2 regions of the Janthinobacterium sp. NFX145 genome follow, and region 2 is predicted to be linked to the other one. Evidence: riboswitches for the same ligand, from Rfam matches in the RefSeq annotation. Region 2 holds a riboswitch; the other holds the start of a gene.
The links. A riboswitch is a leader RNA that binds a small molecule or an ion and turns the genes downstream of it on or off. The one in region 2 is predicted to bind thiamine pyrophosphate.
Positions count from the first base shown of each region.

Region 1: another riboswitch for thiamine pyrophosphate. It lies ahead of thiC (phosphomethylpyrimidine synthase ThiC); the one in region 2 lies ahead of ACPJXG_RS08835 (TonB-dependent siderophore receptor).

Region 1 covers NZ_CP187360.1:5,472,523-5,480,296, forward strand. Annotated here, with positions in the region: gene thiD (bifunctional hydroxymethylpyrimidine kinase/phosphomethylpyrimidine kinase) at 1-248, opposite strand, end outside; gene ACPJXG_RS24495 (thiazole synthase) at 257-1,054, opposite strand; gene thiS (sulfur carrier protein ThiS) at 1,070-1,273, opposite strand; gene thiC (phosphomethylpyrimidine synthase ThiC) at 1,294-3,207, opposite strand; TPP riboswitch at 3,287-3,402, opposite strand; gene ACPJXG_RS24510 (hypothetical protein) at 3,487-3,744, opposite strand; gene ACPJXG_RS24515 (response regulator) at 3,784-4,590, opposite strand; gene ACPJXG_RS24520 (ATP-binding protein) at 4,619-6,523, opposite strand; gene ACPJXG_RS24525 (Crp/Fnr family transcriptional regulator) at 6,568-7,308, opposite strand; gene ACPJXG_RS24530 (putative bifunctional diguanylate cyclase/phosphodiesterase) at 7,545-7,774, shown strand, end outside.
Region 2 covers NZ_CP187360.1:1,980,151-1,987,924, forward strand. Annotated here, with positions in the region: gene ACPJXG_RS08810 (class I SAM-dependent methyltransferase) at 1-272, opposite strand, end outside; gene ACPJXG_RS08815 (TetR/AcrR family transcriptional regulator) at 313-948, opposite strand; gene ACPJXG_RS08820 (DUF2867 domain-containing protein) at 1,016-1,534, shown strand; gene pnuC (nicotinamide riboside transporter PnuC) at 1,609-2,220, shown strand; gene ACPJXG_RS08830 (AAA family ATPase) at 2,220-2,768, shown strand; gene ACPJXG_RS08835 (TonB-dependent siderophore receptor) at 2,765-4,930, opposite strand; TPP riboswitch at 5,016-5,113, opposite strand; gene ACPJXG_RS08840 (iron-containing alcohol dehydrogenase) at 5,181-6,338, opposite strand; gene ACPJXG_RS08845 (hypothetical protein) at 6,481-6,786, shown strand; gene ACPJXG_RS08850 (Imm26 family immunity protein) at 6,880-7,359, shown strand; gene ACPJXG_RS08855 (sensor histidine kinase) at 7,402-7,774, opposite strand, start outside.

The DNA of each region.
Region 1 (7,774 bases), 2.9 Mb from region 2:
GCGCTGCCGGGAATGCCGATCTTGACGGCATGAATCGCCATCTTGTCGATCAGCGCCAGCGCCTGCCGGCGCAATAGCTCCGGTGCCACCGCCTGCACGCCAAAAACCCTGTCGTTGTCCTGCACCGTCAAAGCCGTGATGACGGGCAAGGCATGCGCGCCCTGCGCGGCAATGGCCACGATATCGGCGGCGATGCCGGCGCCACCCGATGGGTCGGCGCCGGCAAACACGAGCACAGTGTGGCGCATCGGCATCATCACGCCAGGCGGCCCGCCATCGGCGACGATGGCGAGGCGGCAAATTTGCGCGGCATGCGGCCCGCCAGGAATGCTTCGCGCCCGGCCCGCACGGCCAGCTTCATCGCATGCGCCATGCGCACGGGGTCGCGCGCGCCGGCAATGGCTGTATTCATCAGCACGCCATCGCAACCGAGTTCCATGGCAATGGCCGCATCCGACGCCGTACCCACGCCGGCATCGACGAGCACGGGCACTTTCGCCTGGTCGATGATCAGCGACAAGTTCCACGGATTCAAAATGCCCATGCCCGAGCCGATCAGGGACGCGAGCGGCATGACGGCCACGCAGCCGATGTCTTCCAGAATCTTCGCCTGGATCGGGTCGTCGCTGCAGTAGACCATCACGTCAAAGCCATCCTTGACCAGCGCTTCGGCCGCAATCAAGGTTTCCGGCATATGCGGAAACAGGGTCTTTTCGTCACCCAGCACTTCGAGTTTCACCAGATTGCGCCCACCCAAGAGCTCGCGCGCCAGTTGCAGGGTGTAGACGGCGTCTTTCGCGTTGTAGCAGCCGGCCGTGTTCGGCAAAATCGTGTACTGGTCCGGTGGCACGACATCGAGCAGGCTGGGCGCGTTCGGGTCTTGCCCGATATTCACCCTGCGGATCGCCACCGTGATGATCTGCGCCTCGGCCGCATCCGTCGCTTCGCGCGTCTGCGGCAAATCCTTGTACTTGCCGCTACCGACCAGCAAGCGCGATTGATACTGTTTGCCTGCGATGGTCAGCAGGTCGTCGTTGTTATTATTACTTGTCATTGCTTTTTCCTTAGTCTAGCCGCCGCCGATGGCGCGTACGATCTCAACCTGGTCTTGCGTCTGCAAGACCTGTCCCGGCCACGCCTTGCGCGGCACGACGTTGCGGTTGACGGCCAGCGCCAGCGCCTGGTTTTCCAGCGACAGTGCGGCGATCAATTGATCGAGGGTTTGCCCCGGCGGCACCTTGTGCGGTGCGCCGTTGAGCGTGATGGATATCAATGCAGGCATCACGCTCTCCTTCAGACCTTGCGGTACAGCTCGGCGCCGTTCTTGATGAATTCGATGGCCTTGATTTCCATGCCCTGCTTGAGCGCCTTGTCTTCCGCGATGCCCATGCCGGCCGCGTATTCGCGCACTTCCTGCGTGATCTTCATCGAGCAGAAATGCGGGCCGCACATGGAGCAGAAATGCGCCACCTTGGCCGAATCCTTGGGTAGGGTTTCATCGTGGAATTCACGCGCCTTGTCCGGGTCCAGGCCGATATTGAACTGGTCATCCCAGCGAAATTCAAAGCGGGCTTTCGACAGGGCGTTGTCGCGGATTTGCGCGCCCGGATGGCCCTTCGCCAGATCGGCCGCGTGCGCCGCAATCTTGTAGGTGATGATGCCGTCTTTCACATCGGCCTTGTTGGGCAGGCCCAGGTGTTCCTTCGGCGTCACGTAGCACAGCATGGCCGTGCCATACCAGCCGATCATGGCCGCGCCGATGCCCGAGGTGATGTGGTCGTAGCCGGGTGCGATATCGGTCGTCAGCGGCCCCAGCGTATAGAACGGCGCTTCGCCGCACTGCTCCAGCTGCAAGTCCATGTTTTCCTTGATCAACTGCATAGGCACGTGGCCCGGCCCCTCGATCATTACCTGCACGTCGTGCTTCCACGCAACTTGCGTCAGCTCGCCCAGGGTTTTCAGTTCGCCCAGCTGCGCCTCGTCGTTGGCGTCATAGATGGAGCCGGGGCGCAAGCCGTCGCCCAGCGAAAACGACACGTCGTACGCCTTCATGATTTCGCAGATGTCTTCGAAATGCGTGTACAGGAACGATTCCTGGTGATGGGCCAGACACCATTTCGCCATGATGGAGCCGCCGCGCGAGACGATGCCCGTCAGGCGCTTGGCCGTCATCGGCACATAGCGCAGCAGCACGCCCGCGTGGATGGTGAAGTAATCGACGCCCTGCTCGGCCTGCTCGATCAGGGTGTCGCGGAAGATTTCCCAAGTTAAATCTTCGGCCTTGCCATTGACCTTTTCCAAGGCCTGGTAGATGGGCACGGTGCCGATCGGCACGGGGCTATTGCGCACGATCCATTCGCGCGTTTCGTGGATGTGCTTGCCGGTGGACAGGTCCATCACGTTGTCGCCGCCCCAGCGGATGGCCCAGGTCATCTTTTCCACTTCCTCGCCAATCGACGAGGTGACGGCGGAATTGCCGATATTCGCGTTGATTTTCACCAGGAAATTGCGGCCGATAATCATCGGCTCGACTTCCGGGTGATTGATGTTGGCGGGAATGATGGCGCGGCCGCGGGCGATTTCCTCGCGCACGAATTCAGGCGTGATGTCAAACGGAATGCTGGCGCCGAACGACTGGCCCGGATGCTGGCGGCCCATCAGGTCGGCCAGGCGCTCGCCCATGGGGCTGGAGGCTTTCAGCTCGCGCAAATATTCCTGGCGGCGCATGTTTTCGCGGATGGCGACGAATTCCATTTCCGGCGTAATAATACCGCGCCTCGCGTAATGCATTTGCGTCACGTTCTTGCCGGCAATGGCGCGGCGCGGCTTGCGGTGCAAGTTGAAACGCAGCTCGGCCAGTTTCGGGTCCGCCAGGCGGGCGATACCGTAATCGGAGGTCGGGCCGGACAATTCTTCCGTGTCGGCACGCTCCATGATCCACGGCAGGCGCGGCGTATCGAGGCCCGAGCGGATATCGATCTGCACGTCCGGGTCCGTGTACGGGCCGGAGGTGTCGTAGACGTAGATCGGCGGATTCTTTTCGCCGCCGAACGACGCTTCCGTGTCGGACTGGCTGATCTCGCGCATGGGCACGCGGATGTCGGGACGGCTGCCTTCAACATAGATCTTGCGCGAATTGGGCAGCGGCGCGATGGCGGCTTCGTCGACCGTGGCGGTGGCGGAGAGGAATTTCGGGTTGGCGTTCATTTTGGCTCCTTGGCTAGACTATTTTTAAGCCTGGAGCCAGCTAAGGAGGTTCGGAATTACGCACGCGGAAAAGCGGGGTGCGTTCATCCTAAAGCTTCCCTTCGCTGGCATTATCCAGATCAGGTTCGGAGGGTATTTCTCACCCGCGCTTGCACCGTGTTTCCACAGCGAAATGCAGGACCCCTAGCGTTTGCCGCCTTGCGGCAGCGAGCCAATTATACGCGGTTCACGCCGCGCGGCCAGATGATTTCTTGCAGGTGTCGTCTTTGTACATCGCCCTTACTTCTTCTTGCCCCAGCGCCAGCTGGTCGGTTCACCCTTCAGTTGGCAGATGAAAATGAGCGCGGCAACGATGGCCACTTCATAGACGATGTAGCCCACCAGCATGGTTTGCGGCGGGAACAGGAAGGCGCCGCAGGCGAACAGCGCCAGCGCGCTCAAAAAGACCAGCCAGCCTTGCCACGTGATGGGCAAGCCCCAGCCCCAGCCATAGGTCTTGGCGGGGAACCAGTATTGCGGTGGTAATTTATCAGCCATGATGCTTTCCTTGTGGATATGGATAGCAGCCAGTATAAATCAGGCAATGCGATGGCGCTCCGTGACATCGAGGCCGATGCCGCGGTAGCCGATGAAGCGGCTGCCATTGTCGAACATCGGCTCGCCGCTCACTTGCAGATACTGCGTGCTGCCGTCGAGGTTGGCGCGGCTGTAGATGAAATCGAGAAACGGTTCGCGCGCGGCAATTTTTGCGTCGAGTAAGGCGCGCTCGGTGGCATTCCAGCGCTGCGGCTCTTCCTCGCTGCCGATGCCCAGCATTTCAGCCACGGGGCCGGAAAAGCGCGTCAGGTTGCCCTGCGCATCCTGTTCCCAGTACCAGTCGGACGACAGTTCCGTGAAGCGCTGGAAGCGCGCTTCGCTTTCGCGCAACTCCGCCGTGCGCTCTTCCACCATCTGTTCCAGCGACTTGTTGTATTCGGCCAGCTTCTGGTACAGCAGGCGCACTTCCAGCATGTTGTGGATGCGCGTTTTTACTTCCACCAGGTCGAAGGGCTTGCTGACGAAGTCCTTGGCGCCCGCTTGCAGCGCGCGCAGCTTGTGGCCGGGCTGGGCAGTGATCACCAGCACGGGCAGATAGCTGCCCGCTTCGATGTCGCGCAAGCCTTCCATGACTTCAAAACCATCCATTTCGGGCATCTGCAAGTCGAGCAGGATCAGGTCGTAGCGGTGCTGCTGGTGCAGCGCCTGCACGGCTTGCGGGTCCATGGTGGACGTGATGCGCGTATAACCGGCATTGCGCAGCACCTGTTCCAGCAGCATGACATTGGCCTCCTGGTCATCGACGATGAGGATGCTGGCGTTCAGAATCTCGGTGGCTTGAAGCATGGCGGTATTCCTAAAAATAAATGCTGAATTAGCGTACTGCGTGAATGTCGTCGGCCAGGCCGTGCGCGGCCGCATGGTGCAGGGCCACGTCGAGCGCATCCATGAATTCGACGACCTTGATCGGCTTGGTCAGGTAGCGGAAGAAGCCCGCTTCCAGGCCTTTCTCGATGTCGCGCGGCACGGCGTTGGCAGACAGGGCCATCACGGGAATATGGCTCGTCAGCGGGTCGTCATGCAGGATGTGCAAGGCGCCAAAGCCGCTGATGCCGGGCAGGTTGATGTCCATCAGGATCACGTCCGGCTGATACGTGCGCGCCAGGTCGATGCCCAGGTGCGCATCGATGGCCGTGAGCAATTTCAAATCGCTGCGGCGGGCGATCAATTGCTCCACCAGCGCCAGATTGGCGGGATTGTCTTCCACGTACAGCAAGGTGCGCTGGCTTTCCTGCGGCACCTGCACCTGCGGCAGCGCGTCGCCATCGCCCAGCACCAGGGCCGGCGCGCTGCTGGCGGCCAGCTCGAACCAGAACGTGGTGCCCACGCCGACCGTGCTGTCGACGCCGATGGTGCCACCCATCAATTCGACCAGCTGCTTGGTGACGACGAGGCCGATGCCCGTGCCCTCTTCCGTGCTGTTTTCCTGTCCCAGGCGATTGAAGGGCTGGAACAGCTGGGCCACCTGGCCCGCATCGAGACCGGCGCCGCTGTCGCGCACGCTGACCCGCACCTTGCCGCCACGCTGGCTGCAGTCGACGGTGACGGCGCCGCCACTCTGGTTGTACTTGATGGCGTTCGACAGCAGGTTGACCATCACCTGTTTCACGCGCGTGCGGTCCGCATGCACGAAGTAAGCTTCGCCGCAGCGGGGGAATTGCATGCGGATGCCGCGCTTTTCCGCCTGCGGCGCGATCATCGCCTGGCAATCCTGCAACACGTCGAGCAAGGACATGGCTTCCTGCGACAAGGTGACCTTGCCCGATTCGATCATGGCCAGGTCGAGGATTTCATTGATCAAACGCAAGAGATACCAGCCGCCCTTGAGGATCTGTTCGATCGAGCGCTGCTGCGGCACGGTGGGTGGCGGCACATCGGACGCCATCAGCTGCGCAAAGCCCAGCACGGCATTGAGCGGCGTGCGCAATTCGTGGCTCATGCTCGACAGGAATTCGGACTTGGCGCGGTTGGCCTTTTCCGCCACCTGGCGCGCCTTCTTCAACTCCGCATTGTTGGTCTCGACCAGCGAACGGGTGTACGCCTGCTGCTCCTGCAGGCGCTGGTCCAGCAAGGCCTGTTCCGCCTCGACCTGCTTGCGCGCCGTGTTGTCCGTGCCGATCAGCAAGTAACCGATGACCTTGCTTTGCGCATCGCGCAAGGCCGTCACGGAGACGATGGCGGGGAAACGACTGCCATCCTTGCGGATATAGGTCAGTTCATAAATGTCTTCGATGCCGCGCGTGGCCTTGAACACGAGCGCTTCCACGCCGGGCGTGATGACCCTGTCGAGTTCGGCGCTGAGGGCAGCCGCGCGCGCGACGATTTCTTGCGCATCGGAAATGCCGGCCGGCGTCAGCCTGTCGACCACATCGCTCGCCGCATAGCCGAGCATGCGTTCGGCGCCCACGTTGAAAATCTGGATCACGCCCTGCGCATCGGTGGCGATGCACGAGAAATTGGCGCTGTTGAAAATCGCATCCTGCAAGGCGCCCGCCTTGAGCAGCTGGCGCGGCAGGCTGGCCGCCAGGGTGCGCCGGTACAGCGCCACGAGCAGCATCAGCAGCAAAAAGACCAGCGCGTCGATGACGCAGGCCGTTTCGAATGGCGCGCGCCAGGCCAGCAGGCCGATGGCCAGCAGCACGATGGCGCTGAACGAAAACGCCAGCGCCATGGGCCAGCGCGACGGCGCGCGCGGAGGAATGTTTTCAACAGATTGCATGAGGTAGCCTGGGCTGTGACAACGATAGAGAGAAGATGCGGTATTCAGCGCGCCTGGCGCTGGCGCACGTCCGACAACAGGCGCGCGAATTCCTTTTTGACCACGCCATAGCATTCGCACACATGGCCTTCGAGGCCGGCGCGGTCCAGCACGGAAATATGGCCGCGACGGTAGCTAATGAAGCCCCGCGTCTGCAAGCGCCCGGCCGCTTCCGTCACGCCTTCGCGGCGCACGCCCAGCATGTTGGCAATCAACTCCTGCGTCATGGTCAGCTCGCGGTTCGGCAGGCGGTCCATGGTCAGCAGCAGCCAGCGGCACAATTGTTGCTCCACCGTATGGTGGCGGTTGCACACGGCCGTCTGCGACATTTGCGTGATCAAGGCTTGCGTATAACGCAGCAGCAAGCGCATGACGGGACCGGCGCGGTCGAATTCTTCCATCAGCAAATGCGCCTTCAGCCGGTAGCCGACGCCGCCCGTCTGCACGACGGCGCGGCTCGGCGTCGAGTTGCCGCCCATGAACAGCGACACGCCCACGACGCCTTCATTGCCGACGCCGGCAATTTCCGACGAGCCGCCGTTTTCCAGCAGGTAGTGAATGGAAACGATGGCCGTGGTGGGGAAATACACATGCTGCAGCTTGTCGCCCGAATCGTAGATCACGTCACCGAGCAGCATCGATACTTGCTCCAGATGGGGGGCCAGGCGCGCAAAATCGGCGTCGAGCATGGCGGCGAGCAAATGGTTTTGATTCGGGTTGTGCAGCTGGGCATGCGGACTCGACATGGGCAGGTTTCCTGTTTTCCAGTCGTCAGCTAGGGGATAGTTGAAAGGCGTCCGAACGAGGGGCGCCATGTGGTGCAGCGTAACACAGCGCTGGCACAGTGACCCGACTATATTTCCTATCGGCATGGCCGTCCGTTCGGTAGCGAACGGACGATATTTCGCCTTGCGCTCTACAGTCGGTCACTGCCCGGCCTGCCAGATCATGGATCGGCACCGGCGCTGCCACGGGACTCACCATGCAATCATTCTTCAAACGCATTTCCATTTCCGTTTCCACCTCGGCCCTGCTCACTCTGGCGTTCGGGTTGTGCCTGACGGCCCTGTGCTACGCCTCGGCGCGCCAGATCGAAGGGGAAAGCGCACGGCTGCTGCTGCAGTACCACGCCAGCGGGCACACCGTGGGCGCCGCCCTGCTGCCGGCCAAAGGCATGGGCCTGGACGCCAACCATCGCGGCTCGCTGTATGT
Region 2 (7,774 bases):
CATTCGATGTTGGCCGGGGCGTGCGCCTTCATGCCCGCTGCGCGGAATGCGGCAACGGGCTCAAGCGCGACCACTGTGTGCCCCAGGCTTGCCAGGCACGCCGCGTCGCCGCCTGTCCCGGCGCCGATGTCGAGCACGCTGCTTGCTCGCGTCGGCAAGAGATGAGCAACGGGGCGGTATTTCTCCAGGAAGGCAACGCTGTCGTATCGGGCGATGAGCTGCCCTGCATTGTCTGCATAGCCTTCGGTGCCCGGGACAGTGGATGGTTCCATGGGATGTTGCATGATCAGCCGGCGCATCTGGCGATGGCCGTCATTGCTGTTCTCCCGCTTGCTGATGCGCCTGCCGCAACGCCTCCACCGGCAACTGGAAAAAGCGCGGCACCATCGCGGGCGATAAATCGTCGCCGCCGTCCGCCATGGCCAGGCGGCCGCTCAGCAGCAGCATCACGTAGCCGTGGCCCAGCGACCAGCCGGCGCTGGCGGCGGCCTTGTCCCAGCGCGCATCGAGGCCTGCTTCGCGCACGGCCGCGCCTGCCGTCTGCAGCACGTACTGGAAGCACGCCTGCGCCGCTTCCAGCAGGGCGGGGAACTGGCGCACGTCCTGGTGCTCGAACATCAGCCTGTAGTGGGCCGGTGCGGCCAGGGCGAATTCGATGTATTGCTGGCCCAGCAGCTGAAAACGCTGTTCGGAGGGCAGGCTGCCCTGCGGCGGCAGTTCTGCTTCCCACTTGGCGATCAGGCTGGCGAAACCGGCTGCCGCCACGTCGGCCAGCAAGGCTTCCTTGCTGGGGAAGTGGCGGTACACGGCGGCGATCGACACGCCCACCGTGCGCGCCAGTTCACGCAGCGAGAGGGTGGCGTCGTGCTGCTGCGCCAGTTGCGCGATGGTGGCGGCGACCAGGGTGTCGCGCAAGTTGCCGTGATGGTAAGTACTTGGACTTGTCATTCTATGTTATCGCTGTTCACATTGTCGTGTATGATGCTCATGTTATCACTGAACACATGGAGAGCATATGCAAGAGATGAACAACGCTGTACGCGCCGTGGCCTTGCCGCCCGGCGCCAGCATCGCCCCCTTGTACCCGGGCAGCCACCTGGCCGACGCGTATGCCGTCGACCTGCCGACCGCGCAGGCGCGCCAGATGGACATGGAAAGCCTGGCGCGCATCCTGCTGGGCAGCCAGCCGGGCTGGGCGCGCAAGCTGATGGTGGTGCGCGACGCCATCGTGGCGCGCTTCGGCATCCGTACGGCCAGGCAGATGGAAGCGCGGCCAGGCAAGCGCATCGGCATCTTCCGCATCTTTGCCGTCAGCGACGATGAAATCATCGTGGGCGAGGATGACAGCCACCTGGACTTCCGCCTGTCGGTGCTGCGCCACCGCGACGCGGGGCCGCATGGCAGCATCACCATGTCCAGCGTCGTGCATTGCCATAATGCGGTGGGGCGCGCCTACATCCTGGTGATCCGGCCTTTCCACAAGCTGATCGTGCAGCGTTCGCTGGCGCGCGCCGTCAAGGGCGGCTTCGCCTAAGCGCACTGAGCAGGCAATCTTGCTTATTCAGGGCTGGTATTGCATACTGCACCACCAGCCTCATCACGATTCCCATGAACGATACGCTTCTCCTGCTGGGTTTTGCCACCACGCCGCTTGAACTGATTTCCTTTGTCCTGGCATTGACAACCGTTGCGCTGAACATCCGCCAGAATCACTGGGCGTGGCTGTTCGCCATCATTTCCTCGGCCGCCTACGGTTTTGTGTTTTTCGAGTCGCGCCTGTATGGCGACATGGCCTTGCAACTGCTGTTCATCAGCGTCTCGTTCTGGGGCTGGTACCAGTGGCTGCATCCGGCCAGCGGCGGCAAGACCTTGCCCGTCACGCGCCTCGATGGCCGCGGCTGGATGGCCTGCGCCATGGGCTGGCTGGTCGGCTTTCTGCTGATCGCCTGGCTGCTGACGACGACGGACACGGACGTGCCCCATGCGGACGGTTTCCTCACGGCAGGCAGCCTGGTGGGGCAATTCCTGCTGTCGCGCAAGAAGCTGGAAAACTGGATCGCCTGGATCATCGTCGACGTGCTGTACGTGTGGCTGTACCTGCACAAGGGCCTGACCCTGACGGCCGTGCTGTATGCCTTCTTTGTCGTGATGGCCATCATTGGCTTGCTGGCGTGGAGAAAGTCGGCACCGGCCGCGCCGAGCGCGATGGTCCTCAAGTGATGGGCCACTGCGTGCGCGTCGCCATCCTGGGCGCGGAATCGTCGGGCAAGTCGACCCTGGCGGCCGCCCTGGCCGAACGCCACGGCAGCGTCTGGGTGCCCGAGTATTTGCGCGAATTTGTCGAGACCGAGGGCAGGGTGCCCGTCGCGGCTGACCAGTTTGGCATTGCGCGAACGCAAGTCGAACGCGAAGCGGCAGCCACTGCGCAAGCGCATAATTTCCTGTTTTGCGACACGACGCCCTTGATGACGGTAGTCTACAGCCGCCATTATTTCCATGGCGCCGATGCGCCGCTGGCGGCGCTGGCCGATGCCACGCAGTACGATCTGACACTGGTGACGGCGCCCGACAGCCCGTGGGTGGCCGATGGCTTGCAGCGCGAGTCGGAAGCCGTGCGCCAGCTGATCTACCGCTACCTGCTCGACGAGCTCGACGCGCGCGGCATCGCCTACCACGTGCTGCACGACAGCCTGGATGCGCGCCTGGAACAGGCAACGCCTTTGCTGCAGCAGGCGCTAGCTGCAGCGCCTGCCATTTCCTTCAATTAAAAGTCGAACTGCGCCGAGACCTTGAATGTGCGGCTGGCGCCCGGATACAGATAGCCGTCCGATTCCGGCGTCACGTCGCGCCAGTAGAACTTGTCGGCCACGTTGTTGACGCTGGCGCGCAGCACGGCGCGCGTGCCGGCGATGCGCGTGGCGTACGCGGCGCCCAGGTTGAACACGTTGTACGACGGCACGAAGGTCGTGTTGCTGTACTCAAACGCTTTCTTGCCCGCATATTCCCAGCTGCCATTCACGCTCAAGCCCGCCACCTGTTGCACGGCGTAGTCCGCATGCACGGCTGCCTTGAAGGCCGGCACGTTGGGCACGCGCTTGCCATCGAGGTCCGCATTGCCCGTGCCTGACTGCTGGCTGTTCAGGGCCGTCACGGACGCGCCCAGGCTCAGGCTGGACGATGCCTTGCCCTGGGCCGACAATTCCAGGCCACGGTGCTGGGCCTGGCCTTCGCGCACGAAGTTGTAGCTGGTCTTGCTGCTGTCGACGTACTGGTTGAATTCCAGGCCCTTGCGGATCTGGAACAGGCTGGCCGCCACCATGAAGTCCGGCGTCACATCCATTTTCACGCCGAGTTCGATCTGCTTCGAACGGCTGGGCGACAATTCCACGTTGGCGTTCTCCGCCTTGCGGTCGGCCGTGCCGCCATGTTCCATGCCCTGCGAATAGGCCGCATACACGGACAGATTGTCGAGCGGGGTGTAGACGAGCGAGACGTTCGGCAGCAGGAAATCGTGCTTGGCGCGGATTTCCGTGTCGGCTTTCAGCACATACTGGTAGCCGTCGACATTGATATGGCGCAATCCGCCATGCAGCTTCCAGTTTTGGGCCAGGCTGACGATATCCTGCACGAAGACGGAGTTTTCCGTATCCTTGCGCACCAGGCGCACGGGGCCTTGCACACCGGTCGACATATCGACGATCTGCGGGCGGTAGATATTGCTCACGCCAGCCCAGTCGTACACGTACAGGCCGGCGCGGTCCTTGCGGCGGAAGGTCGAGACGCCGGCCGTGAATTCATGGCGCAGCGAGCCGGTGGCGAATTTGCCCTGGATCATGGCTTGCGCGCTCAGCGGCTTTTTCGTCTCGCCCAGGCTGCGGTAGTCATACACGTCGTAGTCGCCATTGCCGCAGAAGCCCGGGTACAGGTCTTGCGCGCTGCAGCCGTACGGGAAGGCCGTGTAGTCGTCGCGCTTGAACGAGTGCTGGTTGGCCGACACGGTGGCGTGCCAGTCCTCATTGAAGGCGTACTGGAAGCGCAGGCCCAGGTTGCTGGTGACGGTTTCCACCGGGTGCGTCCACGGTTGCTTGTTGAGCATGGCGTCGGCGCTGATGCCAGTTGGCAAAGTTGTATTGTTCAGCAGCTGGAAGCCGGGCGCCGTCGCCTGCGCCTTGTCCTGGTAGTCGGCATCGAGTTGCAGCAGGGCCTGCGACGAAATCTGCCAGTCGAAGGCGCCGGAAATGAATTTACGGTTGCCGTCCGCGCCCTTGATGTAGGAGCGCAGGCGTTCGGCCGCCACGTTGACCCGGTAGCCGAAGCGCGTGTCTTCCAGGCGTCCGCCCAGGTCGACGGCGCCGTACAGGGTACCCCGTTCGCGCGTTTCCACGGTGACGGTGCGCAATGGCGCGGCGGTCGGGCGTTTGACGATGAAGTCGATCACGCCGCCCGGCGCGGCCACGCCTGCCTGCAAGCCGGCCAGGCCTTTCAGTACTTCGATGCGTTCCTTGTTTTCCAGCGGAATTTGCGTGTCGCCGGGAATGGCCACGCCTTCCTTGCGGTAGCTGGAATTGTTGTCGAGCTTGAAGCCGCGGATGGAAAACTGTTCCGCATAGCCGACGGCGTTGTAGGCGTCATTGATGCTGGTGTCGAGCTTGACGGCATCGCTCAGATTGCGAATTTGCAAGTCCTGCATGTCTTTTTGCGAAATGACGGTGACGGACGCCGGCGTCTGCAGCAGCGGCGCGTCGGAAAAACCGCCGACGGAGGCGCGCCTGGCGGCCGGCGCCTTGCTGGCCGTGACGACGACTTCGGCCATGCTTTGCGCCTGCGGGTCGACGGCTTCGGCGGTGTCATTCGCGGCCAGGGCGGGCGTGGCAAACGCATGCAGGATCGCCAGGGTCAAAACAGAAACGGATAAATTCGGTGTGGACATAGATTGCTCGTGGTTCAAGCCGACTCGGTAAAGAGCACGGCAGGCTGCTTGTTCGGCTGGCGCCAACGCAGGAGCTATCAAAGGAGGGAGGTACTTTGCGCTTTCCTTCGCTGGCATTATCCAGATCAGGTACGAAGGGTATCTCTCACCCGGATGACTGCTCCAGGACCCCTAGCGAAATGACAGCTTAGCATGAACCACGGCCAGCTGTCCCACCCGGCTGACCGTTTTACAACAGTGTGTATGGAATCTACAGGCTCAGTTCCAGCACCTTGCGGCTGACGGCGGGCGTCACTTCACGCTGTTCGCCCAGCGCCGTCATGCCGTGCGCGTCGAGGGCGGAGACGACGGCGTCCACGCTGGCATGGTTCAGGCCGTAGTCGGCCAGGCGCGTCTTGACGCCCATGTGGCGGAAGAAAAATTCCGTACGCGCGATGGCGGCCTCGATGCGGCCATCCTCGTCGCCGCCGTCGAGGCCCCACACGCGGGCCGCATATTGCAGCAGCTTGGCGCGCTTGGCTTGCTTGCGCACGCGCAGCATGCTGGGCAGGATAATGGCCAGGGTCTGCGCATGGTCGAGCTCGTACAAGGCCGTCAATTCGTGGCCGATGGCGTGCGTAGACCAGTCCTGCGGCACGCCCACGCCGATCAGGCCGTTCAAGGCCAGGGTGGCGCTCCACATCACGTTGGCGCGCACGTCGTAGTCGTCCGGGTGCGACAGCGCCTTCGGGCCTTCCTCGATCAGGGTCAATAAAATGCCTTCGGCAAAGCGGTCTTGCACGGACGCGTTCACAGGGTAAGTCAGGTATTGCTCCATCACATGCGCAAACGCATCGACGACGCCATTGCCCACCTGGCGCAGCGGTAATGTAAAGGTCTTCGACGGATCCAGCACGGAGAATTTCGGATACACCTTGCGGCTCATGAACGAGCGCTTTTCCTGCGTCGCCTTGCGCGTGATCACGGCCGAACCATTCATTTCGGACCCCGTGGCCGGTAACGTCAATACGGTGCCGAAGGGCAGGGCGGCCTCGACGATCTTGCCGCCCTTGGCCAGGATGTCCCACGCCTCGCCTTCGTGCAGGGCGGCCGCGGCGATGAATTTGGTGCCATCGACCACGGAGCCGCCGCCGACGGCCAGCAGGAAATCGATGCGCTCGCTTTTCACCATGGACACGGCCTGCATCAGGGTTTCATAGCTGGGATTGGGTTCGATGCCGGCAAATTCCAGCACCGTATGGCCGGCCAGCGCCGCCCTGACTTCATCGTAGACGCCATTTTGCCGGATGCTGCCGCCGCCATATGTCATGAGCACTCTGGCCTGCGGCGGGATCAGCGCCGTGATGGCGGCGATCTGGCCCTGGCCGAAAAGGATTTGCGTCGGATTGTAAAAGTCGAAATTGAACATGGGACTCCTGCCGCTGGGGTTTAGGCTGTTGCTGAGCCATGATTATGGCCGAACGGGTGGAAACGTGTCGTGGACGCTTGAGCTTTTCGTCCGCGCGGTGGAGAATGCAGCCGATGTCACCACTACGCGAAAAGGAATGCGCATGACCAACGTCCCACTGGAAGAATCCGGCTTGCCGGCCACCGCGCTCGACATGCACCGCGCCATCGGCGCCACCATCGCCGCGCTGCAGGCGCTGGACCTGAACAGCCAGCGCTTCGAGGCGTGCACGGACCCGGAACTGCGCCGCGTGCTCGCGCATGCGGGCGACACCAGCCGCAAGGAAGCGGCCATGCTGCTCGAATGGATGCGCCGCCGCGACGCGCGCCTGGACACGGCCATGAAGGAAGCGCTGTTCAAGGCGGGGCCAATTGTTGCCCAGTATCACTATGACGAGAAAATATTGTAACTATTGGTTTGTTGTCGTGGCGTACCATGCGCCACTTTCGTATCGCTTCGCGTAGACTGTGCCCCGAACACGATTTTGGGGGAGTTTGCAGAAATGAAATCATTACCATACCGAGAAGGCAGCTGGTTTGCCGTGCCCCTGCCGGGCGGCGGTTATGCCGTCGGCGTGGTGGCGCGCAGGGCGCCTGCCGGGCGCATCATGCTGGCGTATATGTTCGGGCCGAAGCGCGACTGCTTGCCCACGCTGGACGAGCTGGAAGGCTTGCGGCCGGAACAGGCCGTGCGCCGCCTGCGTACGGGCGACATGGCCCTGCTCAACGAGCGCTGGCCCCTGCTGGGCGACAGTCCCCACTGGAACCGTGACGACTGGCCCATGCCGGCCTTTATCCGCCGCAACGAATCCCTGCAGCGTGCCTGGCGTGCCAGTTATGCGGACGCCGACCCTGCCAAGCTGAATCGCGAGGAATCGATTCCCTTCGATACGCCGGGCATGGAAAGCGATTCCCTGTACGGCTACGGGGCGACGGAATTGCTGATGAATAAATTGCTGGCGCAGGAGCAGGCGTCGGCTTGAAAGCAGGGGGCGGCACATTTGCGCCGTCCCCGTTCGTTCCGGTTACGCCGCCGGCAAGCTGATCTGAAACGCCAGGCCGCCGCCTTCGCGGTTGCGCACCTGTAATTCAGCGCCATGGCGCAGCAGCACGCGGTCGACGATGGCCAGGCCCAGGCCGGCGCCATTCGCCTGTCCGCGCGCCGTGTCGAGGCGGGTGAACGGCTTCATCAGCTGCTCGATCTTTTCCGCCGGCACGCCCGTGCCGTGGTCCTGCACTTCGATGATCACCTTTTTCGCGCCGTGGCTGGTGCGTACCTGGCAGGCGATGTCGATTTCCGTCACGTCGCTGCCGGGCGTCTTGCCATAGCGGCGCGCATTCTCGATCAGGTTGTTCAATACGCGGCGCAGGTCCGTGGGGTTGCCCATCGCATGCGCG